3 regions of the Paenibacillus polygoni genome follow, and region 2 is predicted to be linked to each of the others. Evidence: a T-box and tRNA genes for the amino acid it is inferred to sense, from the RefSeq annotation. Region 2 holds a T-box; the other regions hold tRNA genes.
What was found. The T-box of region 2 lies ahead of leuS (leucine--tRNA ligase). A T-box ahead of a tRNA ligase gene usually reads a tRNA of that ligase, here a tRNA-Leu.
Positions count from the first base shown of each region.

Region 1: it encodes a tRNA-Leu, which carries the amino acid that the T-box ahead of leuS (leucine--tRNA ligase) is inferred to sense. The anticodon was not compared.
Region 3: it encodes a tRNA-Leu, which carries the amino acid that the T-box ahead of leuS (leucine--tRNA ligase) is inferred to sense. The anticodon was not compared.

Region 1 is NZ_CP127162.1:1,659,058-1,663,475, reverse strand. It holds gene melA (alpha-glucosidase/alpha-galactosidase) at 1-1,233, opposite strand, end outside; tRNA gene QPK24_RS07965 (tRNA-Leu) at 1,773-1,856, opposite strand; gene QPK24_RS07960 (5-methyltetrahydropteroyltriglutamate--homocysteine S-methyltransferase) at 2,003-3,145, opposite strand; gene QPK24_RS07955 (LysR family transcriptional regulator) at 3,249-4,166, opposite strand; gene QPK24_RS07950 (S66 peptidase family protein) at 4,318-4,418, shown strand, end outside.
Region 2 is NZ_CP127162.1:3,829,487-3,833,904, forward strand. It holds partial or broken gene comER (late competence protein ComER) at 1-638, shown strand, start outside; gene leuS (leucine--tRNA ligase) at 619-3,057, opposite strand; T-box leader at 3,175-3,413, opposite strand; gene QPK24_RS18335 (M3 family oligoendopeptidase) at 3,570-4,418, opposite strand, start outside.
Region 3 is NZ_CP127162.1:3,655,649-3,660,066, reverse strand. It holds gene QPK24_RS17565 (GGDEF domain-containing protein) at 1-650, shown strand, start outside; gene QPK24_RS17560 (glycosyltransferase family 2 protein) at 818-2,116, shown strand; gene QPK24_RS17555 (hypothetical protein) at 2,164-2,607, shown strand; tRNA gene QPK24_RS17550 (tRNA-Leu) at 2,780-2,865, shown strand; gene QPK24_RS17545 (uracil-DNA glycosylase) at 2,955-3,623, shown strand; gene QPK24_RS17540 (LSm family protein) at 3,636-4,064, shown strand; gene QPK24_RS17535 (WGxxGxxG family protein) at 4,299-4,418, shown strand, end outside.

The sequences.
Region 1 (4,418 bases), 2.2 Mb from region 2:
ATCCATCGAAAGCTCTGCTGCTGTGTGCGGGTCGAGCATGGCTGCATGATAAATATGTTCTTTCTTGCCTGTCATCGCAGCTTCAATGGTAAGTAGCTGTGTATTAATATTCGTCAGGTTAAGCGCTGCACACTGCGGAGGCAGATCGCCAACATACGTTGGACTTATTCCACTGCCATCCACGAGACAAGGTACTTCTACACAAGCTTCTTTCGGAAGATTGGTAATAAGACCATGGTTCATTACATTGCCGCCGATTTTATATGGATTACCGGTTTCCATTGCTTCTAAAATGTAGGAAGCATATTCATGAGTACGCTCATGTTTCAGTTCCGTATTATTCACAATCTCATCCCGCATACGTTCCCAGCCTGCGATTTGTTCTACACACCTACGCGGGTACTCGTCAAGCGGGATTTGGAATCTTTCAATGAGTTCCGGATAGTTCTTTTTAATAAAGTAAGGGTGGTATTCCGCATTATGCTCTGATGATTCTGTGATGTAATATCCAAACTTCAGCATCATCTCGTATCGAACCATATCTCCATGAGATTCCTTCTGTTTCTCTGCTGCTCTTCGCTTAATCTCGGGGTATAAATCCTCCCCATCCCGCGTTACTTCTAGAAGCCATGCCATGTGATTAATTCCCGCGATTTTTGCCTGTACTCCCGTTTGATCTATGCCAAGGTGTGCAAACATATGAGGTACACAGACCTGCACACTATGACATAATCCTACTGTTTTAATTCCTCCGTATGTATTCATTACATTCGTAAGCACAGCCATTGGATTCGTGTAATTCAAAAATAAGGCATCAGGACATACTTCCCGCATATCAGCAGCAATATCCATCATTACTGGAATCGTACGCAGATTACGGAATATGCCGCCGATGCCAACGGTATCGGCAATCGTTTGACGAAGACCATACTTCTTTGGAATTTCAAAATCGGTAATCGTACAAGGATCATACCCGCCCACTTGGATCGCATTAATCACATATTTAGCACCTCGCAGTGCTTCCTTACGATCGGCGTAAGCCGTAACCCTGCATGTACTGCCAACGCTTTTTTTTAAATTACTCAGCATGTTCTCTGAATCGGTCAGTCGCTCTAGGTTAATATCAAATAAAGCTAATTCAAAACCTTGCAAAGCAGGGGTCATCATACAATCACCTAACACATTTTTAGCAAACACAGTGCTTCCTGCCCCGATAAATGTAATCTTGTCCATCTTTCATTCCTCCTTAGCTGCAATTAAAAAATATTCACTTGTTATGATGTAACTTATGACTCGCTATCGTTAAAAGCTTAGTTTCACCTGTATTACAGTGTTTTCTATTGTATTCTTCGTTTTTTTGTTACGCTTTCAATATAAAACATGAAGAGAGAAATGAATATGGAGAAACACAAGACTTATATGGACGTTTGTTGCATTATTAAAAAGAGAGCTATTAACACCAGTCCTGTTCTGAAGAACCCGCTGTTTTATTTACGGGTGAAGAAAGACATGAACCCTATCCCTTAATTGGTCCATCTGTGTATGAATATTATCTCGTACATACCGCCTGGGTGGAAAAGGGATCACCTTACAATATCCTCAGCAGATCAGTATTCAGCATATTGCTTCCACCATTGGAAGTTTAGTATGTCACCGACAGACTTCCGAAATGGAGCCACAAAAACACAGGCGTAGAAACGGGGCAATAAAGGCAATAAAAAAGCTCGTCACGATTGCTGCAAGAGCAATGTGACGAGCCTTCTTAAGTAGGATGCGGCCGAGAGGACTCGAACCTCCACGGGGGTGAACCCACACGGACCTGAACCGTGCGCGTCTGCCAATTCCGCCACGGCCGCATAATCTATCATATTCCTGTATTATAATGGTAGTTTTTAAGATTAGCAAGTATAAGTGAAAAACGAAAAAAAATCCCCCTGAAATGCCAATGGCTTTCTAAGAAAGCTCATTTCCGAGTAGCATCAGAGGGATAATAACATGCGGCTTATTGCCAGATTTGCTCTGCGATTTCCTTAATAAAAGCAAGTTTGTTCCATTGTTGTTCTTCTGTCAAAATATTTCCTTCTTCTGTCGAAGCAAATCCGCACTGAGGACTAAGGCAAATTCGATTAATATCAACATACTCTGTTGCTTCTTCAATACGTTTGAAAATTTCTTCCTTGCTCTCCAGCTCCCCGATCTTAGATGAGAATAGACCAAGTACTACTTGCTGATCTTCTTTCAAGAAACGAAGAGGTTTGAAATCTCCCGCACGGTCCGTATCAAACTCAAGGTAGTAACCTGAAATGTTATCAATTCCAAGCAAAGTTTCAGCGATCGGTTCATATCCGCCTGAAGATGCCCATGTGGAATGATAATTACCACGGCATACATGTGTAGTAACGATAAGATCAGACGGCAAAGAGGATACGGCCAGCTCATTGAGTTTTGCATACAGCTTAGCCGTGTCAGCAACGTTCACGCCTGCTTGCTGTTTTGCTTCGAGATAGTTTTTATCACACAGCATTCCCCATGTGCAGTCATCCAGCTGAATACTGCGGCAACCTGCTTCATAAAAGGCTAGAATGGCATCATGATAAGCTTTAGCAATGTCTTTTACAAGTTCTTCTTCACTGCTGTAGAACTGATCTATCGCAGCTTTATTCTCTGGGCGATAAAGCTCAGAGAGGAACTGTGCCGGTGCAGGAATCGTTTGACGAGCTACCACATCATCGCCTGCTGCTTGTTTTAAAAACTGATAATGTGCAACAAATGGATGAGAAGAAGAAAATCCGATTTTACCCACAAGCCGTGCTGTTTCTCCTCTTGTGGTTTCTCCTTGGAATGGATAGCCCTTAACATCGCTTGCTTTCTCTACTCCATCGAGTCCCCACATAAAATCAAGATGCCACCAAGAACGGCGGAATTCTCCGTCGGTAACAGCCTTTAGGCCCACTTCTTTTTGTTTTTCGACTAGACGAATAATCTCCCGATCTTCCACTTTGGTTAATTCTGCCTCAGTGATTTCTCCTGCTTGAAATTTAGCTCTTGCTTGTTTTAACGCTTCTGGGCGTAAGAAGCTTCCAACCACATCAAAACGATAGGGAGTAACACTTCTCTCTGTACCTGCTTTGGTAATTTGGCTCATATCACTGATCTCCTTTAATTGGTATTTCATAAGTTCGTAATAGAAAGATACCATGAAAGATCAGTTATAGCGTAACTTCAATAAACTATAGCTGGTTATAACTTTAGACTATATCAAACTTTTGTGTCGCTTCCTGTAAGGCTTCTACATAGGCTAGTGCCAGCTTTGAAAGCATCGCATTTTTGTGAGAGATCCAGCCTACATTTATCGTCTCATGATAATCCAGCGGTACAGGGATAATGTCATGGCCATTTAAATCCGCACTCAACACCCCGGTTGAAATCGTATACCCGTTTAGTCCAATCAATAGATTAAATAGTGTCGCTCTGTCATTTACTCGTATGCTTTTTTTATGTGATAACGTACTTAAAATTTCCTCTGAGAAATGAAACGAATTATACTCCCCTTGTTCAAATGACAGATAAGGATACTCTTCTAAATCCTCAATGGTAACCTTCGATTGCCGTGCAAGCGGATTCTGCACACTGACAAAGATGTGTGGCTTCGCTGTGAACAAACTATGAAAATGCAGGTTCGCTGCATCAAGTAATTTACTCATCACCTTACTGTTAAATTCATTTAAATAAAGAATTCCAATTTCACTGCGCAGCGTTTTTACATCCTCGATAATTTCATGTGTCTTGGTTTCTCTGAGAGCAAGTTCATATTCCTCCTGCCCATACTGCTGAACCAACTTAACAAAAGCATTCACAGCAAAAGCGTAGTGCTGCGTGGAGACGGCAAAATGTTGCGGCGAAGGTTTCGCGTTCATATACCGGCTCTCAAGAAGTTCTGCTTGTTCAGCAACCTGTCTTGCATATCCCATAAATTCAACGCCTTCCATGGAAAGCGAGATTCCTTTATTGGTACGTTCAAAAATAGTAATACCGATATCTTCTTCCAGATCTCGAATTGCCTTGGATAAACTCGGCTGTGATATAAAAAGTCGTTTAGCTGCTTCATTCATCGAACCTCGATTGGATACCTCAATAACATATTTAAGTTGGGTAAGTGTGGCCATACCATCCCTCTTTCTCAGGTGAAAATTTCTATCCTCATTATACCAGTAGTAGGATTTGTTTTTATCGCTAATTTCGGTATGTTTTACTATGTATCTACATAATCAATAAGTATTTAGGTTCCTAATTATCTGAAAATGGGGTGAAGTATCTATGGCGATTGCACCGCCGATGCTGCGCAGAGGAGATACCGTTGGAATTGTCACACTTGGGAGTCCGCTAAATCGTGCAACAATTGATGCGCGAATTGCGGT
Region 2 (4,418 bases):
TCAAACCGCATGAATTTAAAGAAGTCATCGAATATATTAAACCCGTCGTAACTCCTGATCAGATCATTATTTCGATTACGAGTCCTGTTCAAATTAGACACTTGGAATCCGCCCTACCATGTAAAATCACAAAAATCATTCCGAGTATTACTCACTTAACCGGCAGCGGCGCTTCCTTATGTATTCATGGAAATCGAATGAACGATGAAGACAAACAACGGGTTGAGATGCTGTTCAGCTACATTAGCAGACCGATACGCGTAGAAGAAACCTATACCCGAATCAGCTCTGATTTTAGCAGCTGTGGACCTGCCTTTGTTGCCTTTTTTCTGGAACAATGGGTGGAAGCAGCTGTTCGCAAGACGGGAATCACTTCAGATGAAGCGACTCGTCTTGCGAGTGAAATGCTGCTTGGTACAGGTAAATTACTAGCAGAAGGAGCTGTGACTCCGTCACAGCTCCAAGAACGTGTTGCCGTACCCGGCGGTATAACCGCCAAGGCCTTGAACCTGCTTGATTCAAGCCTCGCGGGTGTATTTGATCAGCTCATTCAGGTCACGCACGCGAAGTACGAAAAAGACCTGGAAGCGCTAGATGCTGAATTTGGTGCAGGTGAGATTAACCGGCAACAATATTAACCAGTTTACCTAGTACTGCAATCACCTTACGGATGGTTTTGCCTTCTAATGCTTCCTTGATTGCAGGAATCTCTAAGCTGAACGCTTCTAGACCTTTTGCATCAAGATCAGCTGCAACGCTTGCGCGCTGTACGATTTTACCGTTAATTTGAATTACGATTTCTACTTCTGCATCAACAGTTAGTGCCTCATCATACTGCGGCCAGGATACATAGCTGATGCTCTCTTCATGACCAAGACGCGACCACAACTCTTCTGCGATATGCGGAGCAAGAGGAGCAAGCATTTGTACAAAGTTCTCCATTGCTTCGCGCGGCAGACGGTCTGCTTTGTACGCATCATTAGTGAAGATCATCAGCTGACTGATCGCTGTATTAAAGCGTAGATGCTCGAGATCATCGGTAACTTTCTTAATTGTTTTATGCCATGTGCGTTTGAAATCGTCATCTCCGCCATCGCCAATTTTCTCATTAAGTGTACCATCTTCATTAATAAACAAACGCCATACACGTGCTAGGAAACGATAAGCTCCTTCTACACCATTCTCGTTCCAAGGTTTGGTTGCCTCAAGCGGCCCCATGAACATTTCGTAAATCCGAAGCGTATCTGCACCGTATTTTTCCACAATTTCATCTGGATTGATTACGTTGCCGCGGGACTTACTCATCTTCTCATTGTTCGTTCCAAGAATCATTCCTTGGTTTACGAGTTTATGGAATGGCTCTTTTGTATCTACGATGCCTAGATCATACAGAACTTTATGCCAGAAACGTGCATAGAGCAAGTGAAGTACGGCATGTTCTGCTCCGCCAATGTACAAGTCAACTGGCAGCCATTCACGTTGTTTTTCTTTGGATACCAGTTCCTTATCATTATGCGGATCAATAAAGCGCAGGTAATACCAGCAGCTTCCAGCCCATTGCGGCATGGTATTGGTCTCACGGCGTGCCTTCATTCCTGTCTCTGGATCGATAGTGTTTACCCAGTCTGTTGCATTAGCAAGCGGAGATTCCCCTGTACCAGACGGCTTAATCTCATCCATCTCTGGAAGCACAAGCGGAAGTTCACTTTCAGGTACAGTTTTCATCGTACCGTCTTCCAGATGCAGAATTGGAATAGGTTCACCCCAATAACGCTGACGGCTGAAGAGCCAGTCACGAAGTCTGTACGTTACTTTTCCTTCGCCTTTTCCATTATCCTCAAGCCAAGCAATTGCTTTGGCAATAGCTTCTTCATTCTCAAGTCCATCCAGCATACCGGAGTTTACGTGAGGGCCATCACCTGTGTAGGCTTCTTTTTCCACATCTCCACCCGATACCACTTCAATGATTTCAAGACCGAATTGTTTTGCAAATTCCCAGTCACGTGAATCATGTGCAGGCACTGCCATAATCGCACCTGTTCCATAACCAGCAAGAACATAATCAGCAATCCATACCGGCAATTTTGCACCACTGATCGGATTAATTGCATATGCGCCAGTAAACACCCCTGTTTTTTCTTTTGCAAGATCTGTACGCTCAAGGTCACTCTTACGTGCCGCTTGATCTTGATATGCTTTTACCGCAGCCTGCTGCTCCGGTTTTGTGATCTTCTCCACCAATTCGTGTTCCGGAGCAAGAACGGCATAAGTTGCGCCAAACAAAGTATCTGGACGTGTCGTAAATACTTTCAGCTGTTCTTCATGTCCTTCCAGCTCAAATGTCACTTCCGCACCTTTGGAGCGTCCAATCCAGTTACGCTGCATATCTTTAATGCTTTCCGCCCAGTCCAGTTCATCCAGATCATCAAGAAGACGGTCTGCATATTCAGTAATCTTTAGTACCCATTGACGCATTGGTTTACGTACGACAGGGAAGCCTCCACGCTCACTTTTCCCATCAATTACTTCTTCGTTTGCAAGAACCGTTCCAAGCTCTTCACACCAGTTCACCGGAACTTCAGATACATAAGCAAGACCACGTTTGTATAGCTGGATAAAGATCCACTGTGTCCACTTATAGTAGTCAGGATCTGTCGTGCTGATCTCACGATCCCAGTCATATGAAAATCCAAGTGATTTAATCTGACGGCGGAAGTTATTAACATTCTTCACCGTTATATCACGCGGATGTTCTCCTGTATCGATTGCATGCTGTTCTGCCGGAAGACCAAAAGCATCCCAACCCATCGGATGCAGAACATTATATCCGCGCATTCTTTTGTAGCGAGATACGATATCAGTCGCTGTATATCCTTCTGGATGTCCTACATGGAGACCCGCTCCAGAAGGATAAGGGAACATATCAAGGGCATAAAACTTTGGTTTATCTGCCTCTTCCCCTGTTTTAAATGTTTTGTTAGCATCCCAATATTGTTGCCATTTCGGCTCAATGGATTGCGGTTGATAGCCGTGCTTCGGCAGTTCTTTCTGACTCAATGTCCATCCTCCTCGTCATATGAAAACGTTAGAACCGGATTACGCCTTGAACGTCATACCATGCCAAAACGTATCACGGACCAACAAAAAAACCTCCGCATCCCATAGCGTATCATCGCTAGGGACGAGAGGTTAGATTCCCGTGGTACCACCCTAGTTAGCGGACATACGTGCTTCGCTGTCCACTCCCTTAAGCACCCTGTAACGGCGGTGAACCGATGAGGCTTCCCCTATAAAATATAGCCTGACCTCATATCTCCAAGGCGAGTTCATACAACCATGGCAACCAGCTTGCACCACCCGCTGGCTCTCTGTTATGCATTGGTTCTATTACTACTCCTCTTCATCGAAAACATGTTAAGTTTAATCGCAATCATTATACAAGACTGTAACAGATAAAGTCAAATAACTCTGTAAACCCCTGGCCCCCGTTCTAATTAAACTAAGAATATATTTAGCTGAAGACTAAACAGGGCAGGGCCAATAGAAAGTGATTCTGCTGATCTCTTATTTTATAGAGCTTTGTCGTCTATAGAATTAAGATAATCTTCAATACTCGTAATTACAGAAGTTACACACCCGTCTTTGAAAGGTGAAATAAGACCTGCCTCTTCCACCAGTTTGGTAAAGGATAAACTTCCTCCTAATTTGCACAAGTGCAAATAATTCGTCCAAGCTGCTTGATAATCCTCTCTAGACTGCTTCCAGAACTGGAATGCACAGATTTGAGCCAGTGTGTAGTCGATATAATAGAATGGAGATTGGTAAATGTGAGCTTGTTTTTGCCAGAAACCGCCTTGATCGAAATAGAGGTTGCTCTCGTAATTCCGATGCGGCAGATATTTACGCTCGATTTCACGCCAAGCTTGTTTACGCTCTGCCGGAGTTGCATCTGGATTACTGTAGACATAATGCTGGAATTCATCCACGGAAACACCATAAGGAATAAATAGAAGAGCACTCGACAAATGATCAAATTTATACTTTTCCACTTCATTTTCAAAGAAGAGATTCATCCACGGCCAGGTTAAGAACTCCATACTCATGGAATGAATTTCAGCCGCTTCATATGTAGGAAATAAATATTCAGGCACTTCGTAATTTCGGCTTTGGTACACCTGAAGTGCATGGCCTGCTTCGTGCGTGAGGACATCAATATCATCTGAAGTCCCATTGAAATTGGAGAAAATAAAAGGAGACTTGTAATCATAAATAAAGGTACAGTAGCCTCCGCTTTGTTTCCCCTTTTTGCTAACCAGATCCATCAGTTCATGGTCCAGCATGTAATTGAAAAACTCGCTCATTTCTGGAGCTAGTTCGTCGTACATTTTTTTACCGTTTTGCAAAATCCATTCGGGATC
Region 3 (4,418 bases), 170 kb from region 2:
TCGTATGGCTCGTGACTCTAGCAGATAAGAATTGGATTACTTTGCAGTCTTTTCTATGGATTCCAGGAAGCATGGTTGTAGCATCCGTTATTCGAGAAGGTTTAATTCAGCAGAAACGCCTGGCACAGCGAATGGAAGACTTGCGTTTGCGAAATCCAGAAGTGGATTTTGATACAACGCTCGGAAACACAGAGGCTTTTAAGGATACGCTGATAAAACAGACGAATTTAGCAAATCGGTATTCTGATCAATATCATTTTTGTATAGCGATCTTTAAGATTGAATTTCTGCCTTTAGTTCGTGAAACCCTTGGTTCAGGGGGATATGCAGAACTGCTCTTAGAACTATCAGATACGATTCAAACCCATATAAGATATGAAGATTATAAGTTTTATGTGGATAAAGGAAGGTTTATCGTTATCTTCCCTCTTACCAAGAAAGAGCACTTAAGATCGCTAACCGAACGAATTAAAAATGCGCTCATGGACGTTAAGCTACTCAGCCGAAGAGATAAGGAGCTCAATCTCATTATTCGTTCCGGAGCCCTGGTTTTCTCAAAAGATCAATTTAACGAATATGAAGATTATGAAGCCGTACTCGCTGCTTTAGAACGGAATGCGGAGACTGATTTGATAGGTGAGTATATTTGATTGTTAATTTTAAGAAAGAATGGTGATGAAAATGTCTTATAACAGTTGGTTTGTCCCATTATGCATCTTTATAAGTATCGTTTTCGGAGTTGCTATTTTCTTTATAACGATTAATACGCTGATCTTGCGCAGAAAAACGATGAATAAATATAACCGGAGGAAAATCAGTGGGTGATTTCTTACTCATACCAGCGATCATTAGTATCTGGATTTCAGTCTTTATATCAATTCTTATGATGATTGGCGCACAGCGTTTTATAATTAGGCAAAGTAAAAAAGAACTCGTTATACCTTCCATATCAGAAAAGGCTCCCAAAGTTACGGTCATGGTTCCGGCCCATAATGAAGAGTTAGTTATTCAAATGACGGTTGAACATATTCTAAGAATGAATTATCCGCATGATAAATTACAAGTGATTGTAATTGCGGACAACTGCACAGATAACACGGCTAAGAAGCTCTATGATCTTAAAAAACATCCCGATTACCAATCAAGGGATTTTATGATTATGGAGAGAAAGGGGACGGGAGGTAAATCCGGAGCGCTGAATGATGCACTTTCACATGCTACAGGGGAGTGGATTTGTATCTATGATGCCGATGCAGCTCCAGAGCGGAATGCACTTCTATTTTTGGTCGATAAAGCATTAGAAGATCCGGAAACCTATGGAGCCGTATTCGGTCGTAATAAGGCTCGGAACAGAGCTCAGAATTTTTTGTCCAAATGTATAAATCTCGAACTTGTCACTGCGCAGCGAATTTATCACACAGGAATGTGGGAGTTATTTAAGCTCGGTACCATTCCAGGAACCAATTTTATTATAAAAACAGAATTGATTCGTGAAATCGGCGGTTGGGATGAAGATGCAATTACCGAAGATACCGCTATATCTTTTGACATTTTATCACGAGGTCAGCTCATAGCACTGGCGCCCCAGGCAGAAGCATATCAACAAGAGCCTGAAGATTTACGAGTATACATGAAACAGCGCGAACGATGGGCCAAAGGAAATTATAGCGTTGTGATGGATCATATTCTCGAACTTTTCAAACCATCCTCCAGCTGGAGGGTTAAAGTTCAGGTCCTTTATTATGGCACCAGTTATTTCTGGTTTTTACTTGCGATCCTCGTATCTGATGTTCTTTTTGTTATTAATGTGGTGTATCAGGTCTTATTTTTGTTTGGTATGGACGTCGTCATGCCCTTTCAGTTCTCCTCTGATGTATATGTCTTTTTAATGATTGCATGGGCACTGATGTATTATTTGTACGTCCTTCAAATTAACTTGGCGCTTGCTACAGACTATGGACAGAGCAACACACGGAATTTTGTGCTGGCTTGTATTTCTTATTTTACGTATGCACAGCTTTTTCTTATTATTTCTCTCAAAGCATTCATCTCCATTTTGCTGGATAAAGTGTTTAAGAGAAAATCCAAATGGTATAAAACAGAGCGGTTTGGTTGATGGGTCCGTAAGAGATAAGCTGAAATCTGATAAAAAGAGAGAGTGGTATGGGATTTTTTATTGAATTATTTTTATCAGGCAACGGCAATAGTGATGATATGAAGACGTTTGGACTCATGTTGATATACTATGCCGTTGTCACTATGCTGCTCCTTCACTTGATCTTGAAAAGAAACCATGAACAAGTATCGATGATACGTTTTATTTCTGGAACCTTACTTTTGTATATCATGGCAATTATACTGTTAGACCCCGTTCTTACCATGATAAGCGGGCTAGGTAAGGTGGTGCAGAGTCCTGGTGCCGGTTTGCTGGCGATATTCCTTGTCATGCTGCCTATTGTGGTTTTTTTCTTCTTTCTTATTAATGTCTTTGTATACCGGACAAGAGATAAATGGAAAGTAATATGCTTGTTTATGGCGGCTCAGCCTCTAGTCGCTTTTCTTTTTCTGATTCTATTAACGATAGGAAGTTATTTTCATTTCATCTAATCATTTAGATCTGCGAATTTGTAGGTTTGAGTATGTTAAATATTATTTGAAGAAAAGTGTTGTATAAAATTTATAATCATGTTATAATCAATTTCGCAGGATTTTTTGAAGTTTAATAGCACTTAGATAACTCAAAAAATCGGTGTATATGCGCAAGATAAGCGCTATATATGCCGGGGTGGCGGAATTGGCAGACGCACAGGACTTAAAATCCTGCGGTAGGTGACTACCGTACCGGTTCGATCCCGGTCCTCGGCATCTTATATGTATAAGCTGGCTCCTTAGCGGAGACCAGCTTATTTTTTTACAAGTTACCATTTACTCTTACTGCGAAAGGAAGATACTCCATGTTCAATAATGATTGGGATACGATTTTACACGATGAGATGAACAAGGAATATATACAAGAGCTTCGTAATGCACTTGCTGTAGAATATAAAACAGAGCATGTCTTTCCACCGAAAGAGGAAATATTTAATGCATTAAAGTTAACTTCTTATTCGGATACCCGAGTGGTTATTCTTGGACAAGATCCTTATCATGGACAAGGTCAAGCGGAAGGACTAAGCTTTTCGGTCAAAAAAGGGGTTAGGATTCCTCCTTCTTTACGGAACATATATAAAGAGCTGCATGCAGATCTAGGGATACCTATTCCTTCCCATGGTTCACTTACACATTGGGCAGAAGAAGGGGTATTATTATTAAATAATGTATTAACTGTACGAGAAGGTCAGCCTAATTCACACAAGGGTCTTGGATGGGAACGATTCACAGATGCTGTCATTGAAAAGATAAATGAGCGAAATCAGCCGGCTGTGTTCATGCTCTGGGGAAATCACGCTCAGAAAAAGGGAGCCTTTATTGACCGTTCTCGTCATTTGGTAATTGAATCTTCGCATCCTAGCCCGCTTGCCGCTCGGCATGGTTTTATAGGAAGCAGACCTTTTTCAAAAGCAAATCAGTTTCTAGAATCAAAAGGAATGAAGGCCGTCGATTGGGTCATTCCGGAAAGTTAGAAAGGAGGGTGAATGATGCAACACTGGATTGGTCGCAGGGTTATCGTAGACCGAATGGATGGCCATAAAGACCCTGTACAAGGAATACTGCTCAAATGGGATGACGAAGCTCAATTAGTGGTGGTGGGTGCCAAACGAATCAAGATTCCTTTTGCTCAGATTGCAAGAATTCACGCTCTTCCTGAGGACGCACACGGACGTGGGAAACGGAAAGCACGTTCTTCATTACATTCGGTAGGTTATATTATGAGACAGCCGCTCCAATTTGATAATGCCATTTATTTTCGATCAGCAGTTACGATTTGGAAAGGCCCTAAATTGATTGCTTATCGAGCAGTCGTTACATCCCATGATGAAACTTATGTAGAGCTGGAGAATGGACAGAAATTCGAAAAAGACCTGTATACTTTCGTCGTCCGATCTCGTCGAGGTCAGCGGTAAACGTGCAATTTTCATATTATTTTTAGGTTATTATCATGTTATTTTAAGGATGGTTTTTTATAATAGTAACTGTATTTCCCCCTTTAAAATATGGTATATACGAAAAACTCGCCGGCTGCAAACGGTGAGTTTTTTTGTTGCCCTATATCCTCCAGTTACATTGTCGAATAAGTTTTTTTGCTGACGGGGAACCTATAATCGCAACCAAAACTTATCTGGAGGTGTATGACTGTTATGAAAAAGAAAATGGCAACCATGCTCGCAGCAGCAAGTATCTCTATGGCTATTGCAGTCCCAGCTATGGCTGAAAGCAGTCACATGAAAACCAATTCTACAACGAATCAGGTGAATGAG